2 linked regions of the Cereibacter sphaeroides 2.4.1 genome follow. Each later gene encodes a partner of the first gene's protein in a complex. Links are inferred from orthologs where the notes say so. Each region holds a gene or a part of one and is shown in the gene's direction. Other genes may lie near its edges. The genes, in order: RSP_RS11685 and dnaN.

What was found.
Region 2: the proteins of RSP_RS11685 (region 1) and dnaN are in contact, whole or in part, in a cryo-EM structure (PDB 8GIZ), measured with the Escherichia coli proteins. The link is inferred for Cereibacter sphaeroides 2.4.1 from one-to-one orthologs.

What each region holds. Positions count from the first base shown.
Region 1 is NC_007493.2:2,414,435-2,417,638, forward strand. The notes cover bases 151-3,019. They hold RSP_RS11685 (DNA polymerase III subunit delta'), read left to right. Parts: upstream 151-963; coding sequence 964-2,076; downstream 2,077-3,019. Other genes in these bases: RSP_RS11680 (hypothetical protein), read left to right, coding at 258-551; RSP_RS11690 (TatD family hydrolase), read left to right, coding at 2,088-2,885; RSP_RS11695 (MBL fold metallo-hydrolase), read left to right, coding at 2,885-3,019. Also shown: more of RSP_RS11695, read left to right, coding at 3,020-3,204. UniProt on the Escherichia coli protein: Part of the beta sliding clamp loading complex, which hydrolyzes ATP to load the beta clamp onto primed DNA to form the DNA replication pre-initiation complex.
Region 2 is NC_007493.2:3,111,439-3,114,522, forward strand. The notes cover bases 1-2,795. They hold dnaN (DNA polymerase III subunit beta), read left to right. Parts: upstream 1-736; coding sequence 737-1,855; downstream 1,856-2,795. Other genes in these bases: dnaA (chromosomal replication initiator protein DnaA), read left to right, coding at 1-619; recF (DNA replication/repair protein RecF), read left to right, coding at 1,923-2,795. Also shown: more of recF, read left to right, coding at 2,796-3,014; RSP_RS15115 (VOC family protein), read left to right, coding at 3,011-3,084. UniProt on the Escherichia coli protein: Confers DNA tethering and processivity to DNA polymerases and other proteins. Acts as a clamp, forming a ring around DNA (a reaction catalyzed by the clamp-loading complex) which diffuses in an ATP-independent manner freely and bidirectionally along dsDNA.

The sequences.
Region 1 (3,204 bases):
CGGCAGGATGGCGCTTTCCGGAGGGGCTAACGCGAAGCTGCCGGCGCCGCAAGGAAGGCGCGGAATTTCCTGCTGAAATTGAGCCTCCGGGCGCCCGTTTCCATGCGGTGCGAGTGTATGCCGCACCTTCCCGCGCGCGTTTGTGCGTGAGGAAGCCGCGGCACATGCTAACTTCGGTTCCGCAGGTGCATCCGCATCATCCCGAGGCGTGTTGCGCGTCTGATCATGAGTTCTAATGCCCGTTAGAGGAGAGCACTATGTCTGATATGGAAAAGGCGATGTCGCAGATGCTGGCCGACATGACGCCGAAGAAGCTGCCCACCAATGAGGAAATCTTCGGCAAGGGCGCCCAGCTGGGCGACGCCAAGGCGATGGGCTTCACCGACATCCTCGACTCGATGACGCCGAAGAAACTGCCGACCAACGAAGAGATCTTCGGCCAGCTCGCCGAGCTCGACACGACGGCCTTCGACGCGCTGCTCGATCTCTTCCGGCCGAAGAAGCTGATGAGCTACGACGAGCTCGGCAAGATGGTCGGGATGAAGTTCTGATCGACAAGGGACGCTGACCCTTCGGGGCCCGAGCGGCCGGCCAGCGGGCCGGCCACGTCATCCGGCGGCCCGTGGCAGGCCCCTCGCTGAACGGATGAGCGAGCCCGCGGCAGCCCGCCGACGCGACCGGGCTGACCCAGGCCCCCGAATCCTGCTCTCCCTGCCCCGGATGCCCTGCCCGACGCCGCTGCCGCCGTCCTTCGGGTGACGCGCCCCCTGCCCCAGCGGCCGCCTGCCCCAGACCCGGCGAAGGCGCGGAGCCTCCGGCCTTCCGACATCTCCGCCCCACGGCCTGCGCCCCGCTTCCGGCCGGCCGCGCGGCGCAGGAGGGTTGCAATCGGCCCGGTGCTCGGCCTACCTCCGGTCTACCCGGCCCCTTGCGGCCGGCGCCCGCCGAGGTCGAGAGGATGCGATGGCGCAGGACGAGATCCCCGAGCCCGACCGCGTGGAGGGTGCCCCCCACCCGCGCGAGACTCAGGCGCTCTTCGGCCATGCGCGGGCCGAGGCCGAGTTCCTTGCGGCCTTCTCCTCGGGGCGGCTGCATCACGGCTGGCTCATCACGGGGCCGCTCGGCGTGGGCAAGGCCACGCTCGCCTGGCGCATCGCGCGGTTCCTTCTGGCCACGCCGCCGGCGGACGGGCTCTTCGCCGCCCCGCCGCCCGACAGCCTCGCCATCGATCCCGACCATCCGGTCGCGCGGCGCGTGAGCGCGCTGGCCGAGGGGCGCCTCTTCCTCCTCCGCCGCGCGTGGGACGAGAAGGCCAAGCGCCTGAAGACCCAGATCACCGTCGAGGAGGTGCGGCGGATGAAGGCCTTCTTCGCCCTCTCCGCGGCCGACGGAGGGCGGCGCGTGGCCATCGTGGACCCGGCCGACGAGATGAACGTCTCGGCCGCCAATGCGCTGCTGAAGCTTCTGGAGGAGCCGCCCGAGGGCGTCACGATCCTGCTGGTCTGCCACCAACCCTCGCGGCTCCTGCCCACGATCCGCTCGCGCTGCCGCGAGCTGCGCCTTGCCCCCCTTGCGCCCGAGGACATGGCGCGCGCCCTCGCCGCGGCGGGGGTCGAGGCGGACGATCCCGCGGCTCTGGCCGAGCTTGCGGGCGGCTCGGCGGGCGAGGCGATCCGGGTGGCGAACCTTGAGGGGGTCAAGCTCTACCGGGCGCTGGTGGGGCTTCTGTCCACCCTGCCCCGGCTCGACCGGGCGAAGCTCGTGGCGCTGGCGGATGCGGCTTCGGGCAAGGGCGCCGAGCCGCAGTTCGAGCTGATGCTCACGCTGATCGACCTCTTCCTCGCGCGGCTCGCGCGGGCGGGCACGCTGCGGCTCCTGCCGCCCGAGGCCGTGCCGGGCGAGGCCGACCTGATCGCGCGGCTCGCGCCCGACGCCCGCGCGGCGCGGCTCTGGGCCGATCTCGCCCAGTCGCTCGGCAACCGCGCGCGGCGCGGCCGGGCGGTCAACCTTGACCCTGCCGCCCTTCTCATGGATATGGTGCTCAGGATCGACGAGACGGCGGCTCAGCTCGCCTGAAGGTAAGCCTGATGACCTCCCAAACGCCCCCGCAGATCGTCGACAGCCACTGTCACCTGGATTTCCCCGACTTCGACGGCGAGCATGAGGCGCTGATCGCCCGCGCCCGCGCCGCCGGCGTCACGCGGATGGTCACGATCTGCACCCGTCTGCGCCACGAGCCGCGGGTGCGCGCCATCGCCGAGGCGCACGAGGGCGTCTTCTACGCCGCGGGCACCCATCCGATGAGCGCCGCCGAAGAGCCCATGGCCACCGTCGAGGAGCTGGTGGCGCTGGCCGCCCATCCGAAATTCGTGGGCATCGGCGAGACCGGGCTCGACTACCATTACACGCCCGACAGCGCGCCGGTGCAGCAGGAGAGCCTGCGCATCCATATCGAGGCGGCGCGGCGCACGGGCCTGCCGCTCATCATCCATGCCCGCGATGCGGATGCCGACATGGCGCGCATCCTGACCGAGGAGCATCGCGCGGGCGCCTACGGCTGCGTGATGCACTGCTTCTCGTCGGGGCCGGAGCTGGCGCAGGCCGCGCTCGATCTGGGCTTCTACCTCTCGATGTCCGGGATTGCGGCCTTCCCGAAATCGGCCGAGCTGCGGGCGATCTTCGCCGCGGCTCCGCTCGAGCGCATCCTGCTCGAGACCGACAGCCCCTATCTTGCCCCCCCGCCCTTCCGCGGCAAGCGCAACGAGCCCGCCTACACTGCCCATACGGCGGCGAAGGGGGCCGAGGTCTTCGGCCTCTCGCTCGCCGACTTCGCCGCCGCCACCTCGGCCAATTTCGACCGGCTCTTCGCGAAGGCCGCCGCCTGATGGCGCGGCTGCGCTGCACCATCCTGGGCTGCGGCTCGTCGGGCGGCGTGCCGCGGCTCGGCGGGCTCTGGGGCGCGTGCGACCCGGCCGAGCCGAAGAACCGCCGCCGCCGCTGCTCGCTGCTGGTCGAGCGGATCGCCGAGGGCGGCACGACGCGGGTGCTGATCGACACCTCGCCCGACATGCATCCGCAGCTTCTGGACGCAGGCGTGGGCGAGCTCGACGCCGTGGCCTGGACCCATGCCCATGCCGACCATGTCCATGGCATCGACGACCTGCGCCAGATCGTCTTCAACATGCAGAAGCGCCTGCCGGTCTG
Region 2 (3,084 bases), 700 kb from region 1 along the record:
GGCCGACCGCGCGCCGGGCGAGATCAAGGATCTCGAGGAGCGGATCAAGAGCCGCCTGCAATGCGGCCTCGTGGTGGACCTGCATCCCACCGACTACGAGCTGCGTCTGGGCATCCTCCAGCAGAAGGCCGACTTCTACCGCGAGCAGTACCGCGGCCTCGTGATCGCCGACGGTGTGCTCGAGTTTCTGGCGCACCGCATCACCACGAACGTCCGCGTGCTCGAAGGGGCCCTCACCCGCCTCTTCGCCTTCGCAAGCCTCGTGGGCCGCGAGATCACGCTCGATCTGGCACAGGACTGTCTGGCCGACATCCTGCGCGCCTCGGACCGCAAGGTCACGATCGAGGAAATTCAGCGCAAGGTGGCGGAACATTACAACATCCGCCTGTCGGACATGATCGGCCCGAAGCGCCTGCGCACCATCGCCCGGCCGCGCCAGGTGGCCATGTATCTGGCCAAGCAGCTCACGCCCCGCTCGCTGCCCGAGATCGGCCGTCGCTTCGGGGGCCGCGATCACACCACGATCATGCACGGGGTGCGCAAGATCGAGGAACTGATGGCGACCGACTCGCAGCTGGCCGACGATCTGCAACTGCTGCGCCGTCTGCTGCAGGCCTGAGCCTGTGGCCCGGGGGGCGCTTGACGCTCCCCGCAATCCATCCATAGTCGGGAAAAATCTTGAGGTTCGGTGCGAAACCGGGCAGTTTCGGCGTCCGCGTCAAGAAGGGGTGAGGGAATGAAGATCAGCATCGAGCGCGGGGCTCTGCTCAAGGCCGTGGGTCAGGCCCAGTCGGTCGTCGAGCGTCGAAACACGATTCCGATCCTCGCGAACGTCCTGATCGAGGCCGAAGGCGACACCGTGTCCTTCCGCGCGACAGACCTCGACATCGAAGTGGTGGACCGCACGCCCGCGGTGGTCGAGCGTGCGGGCGCCACCACCGTCTCGGCGGTCATGCTGCACGAGATCGTCCGCAAGCTGCCTGATGGCGCGCTTGTGGGCCTGTCCGAGGACCCGGCCTCGGGGCGGCTCACGGTGACGGCGGGCCGGTCGGTCTTCAGCCTCGCGACCCTGCCCAGGGAAGATTTTCCGGTGATGGCGAGCTCGGAATACAGCTCGACCTTCAAGGCGCCGGCCCCCGTGCTGCGGCGGCTGTTCGACAAGGCCAAATTCGCGATCTCGACCGAGGAGACACGCTATTACCTCAACGGCGTCTACATGCATGTGGCGACGGGCGAGGAGGGGTCGGTTCTGCGCTGCGTGGCGACCGACGGCCATCGGCTGGCGCGGATCGATGCGGCCCTGCCCGAGGGGGCGCAGGGTATGCCCGGGGTGATCGTGCCGCGCAAGACCGTGAACGAGCTGCGCAAGCTGCTGGACGATGACGAGGTGGAGATCGCAGTCTCGGTCTCGGAGACGAAGGTGCGCTTCGCCACCCCGCAGATCACCATGACCTCGAAGGTCATCGACGGGACCTTCCCCGATTACAGCCGCGTGATCCCGACCGCGAATGCGCGCCGGCTCGAGGTGGATGCCCAGGAATTTGCCAAGGCCGTGGACCGGGTGGCCACCGTCTCGTCGGAACGGTCGCGGGCGGTGAAGCTCTCGCTCGACGAGGACCGGCTGGTTCTGTCGGTCAATGCGCCCGACTCTGGCGCGGCCGAAGAGGAGCTGGCGGTGGCCTACGGCGACGAGCGGCTGGAGATCGGCTTCAACGCCAAATATCTCCTCGAGATCGCGAGCCAGGTGGACCGCGAGAATGCCGTCTTCCTGTTCAATTCCTCGGGCGATCCGACGCTGATGCGCGAAGGCAACGACATGTCGGCGGTCTATGTCGTGATGCCGATGCGCGTGTGACGAAGGGCGCGCGGGGGCGCTGCCCCCGCACCCCCGGGATATTTTCCCCAGAATGAAAGGAGAAGGGATGCGCGGGCTTGCCGTCACATCCCTCGCTCTCTCGCACTTCCGCTCGCATCGTGCGGCGCGGATGGGGTTCGACGGGCGGCCGGTGGCCTTCGTGGGGTCGAACGGAGCAGGCAAGACCAACCTGCTCGAGGCGATCTCGCTGCTTTCGCCGGGGCGGGGGTTGCGGCGCGCGGCGGCCGACGAGATCGCGCGGCGGCCCGAGGCGCTCGGCTGGAAGGTGGCGGCCGCGGTGACGGGCCTTCATTCCGGGCATGAGATCGAGACCTGGGCCGAGGGTGGCGGCGCTCGGCAGGTGCGGGTCGATGGCAAGGCCGCGACGCAGGTGATGCTCGGGCGGCTGCTGCGCATCGTCTGGCTGGTGCCTGCGATGGACCGGCTCTGGACCGAAGCCGCGGAGGGGCGGCGGCGCTTTCTGGACCGGGTGGCGATGAGTTTCGCGCCCCATCATGCCGAGGCGGTGCTCGATTACGAGAAGGCCATGCGCGAGCGGAACCGGCTCCTGAAGGAGCAGGTGGCCGATGCCCACTGGCATGGCGCGCTCGAGGGGCGGATGGCCGAGGCCGCGCGGGCGATCCGGGCGCACCGGGACGAGGCGGTGGCGCGTCTGATGGCGGCGCAGGGGGCGGCCGAGACGGCCTTTCCGAGGGCGATGCTGTCCGTGGCCTCGGACGATCCCGAGGATCTCGGCGCCGCCTGGGCCGAGGGGCGGCGGCGCGACATGGCCGCGGGGCGGACGCTGGTGGGGCCGCATCGCGCGGATCTGACGGCGATCTATGCAGCCAAGGACGTTCCTGCCGCGCAATGCTCGACGGGCGAGCAGAAGGCGCTTCTCATCTCGCTCATTCTTGCCAATGCCCGCGCGCTGGCCGAAGATCTGGGTGCGGCCCCCGTGCTGCTTCTGGATGAAGTGGCGGCCCATCTGGATGAAGGGCGGCGGGCGGCGCTTTTCGACGAGATCTGCGCGCTCGGCGCGCAGGCCTTCATGACCGGCACGGGGCCGGAACTGTTCACGGCGCTCGGCGACCGGGCGCAGCGGATCGAAGTGACGGAAGCCCAAGGGCTTTCGCAGACAAGGGACATCGGGCCATGACACCGCAGCGCATCACGCTCGTCACGCTGGGCGTCGCCGATCTGGCGGCGTCGGTTGCCTTCTACGAAAA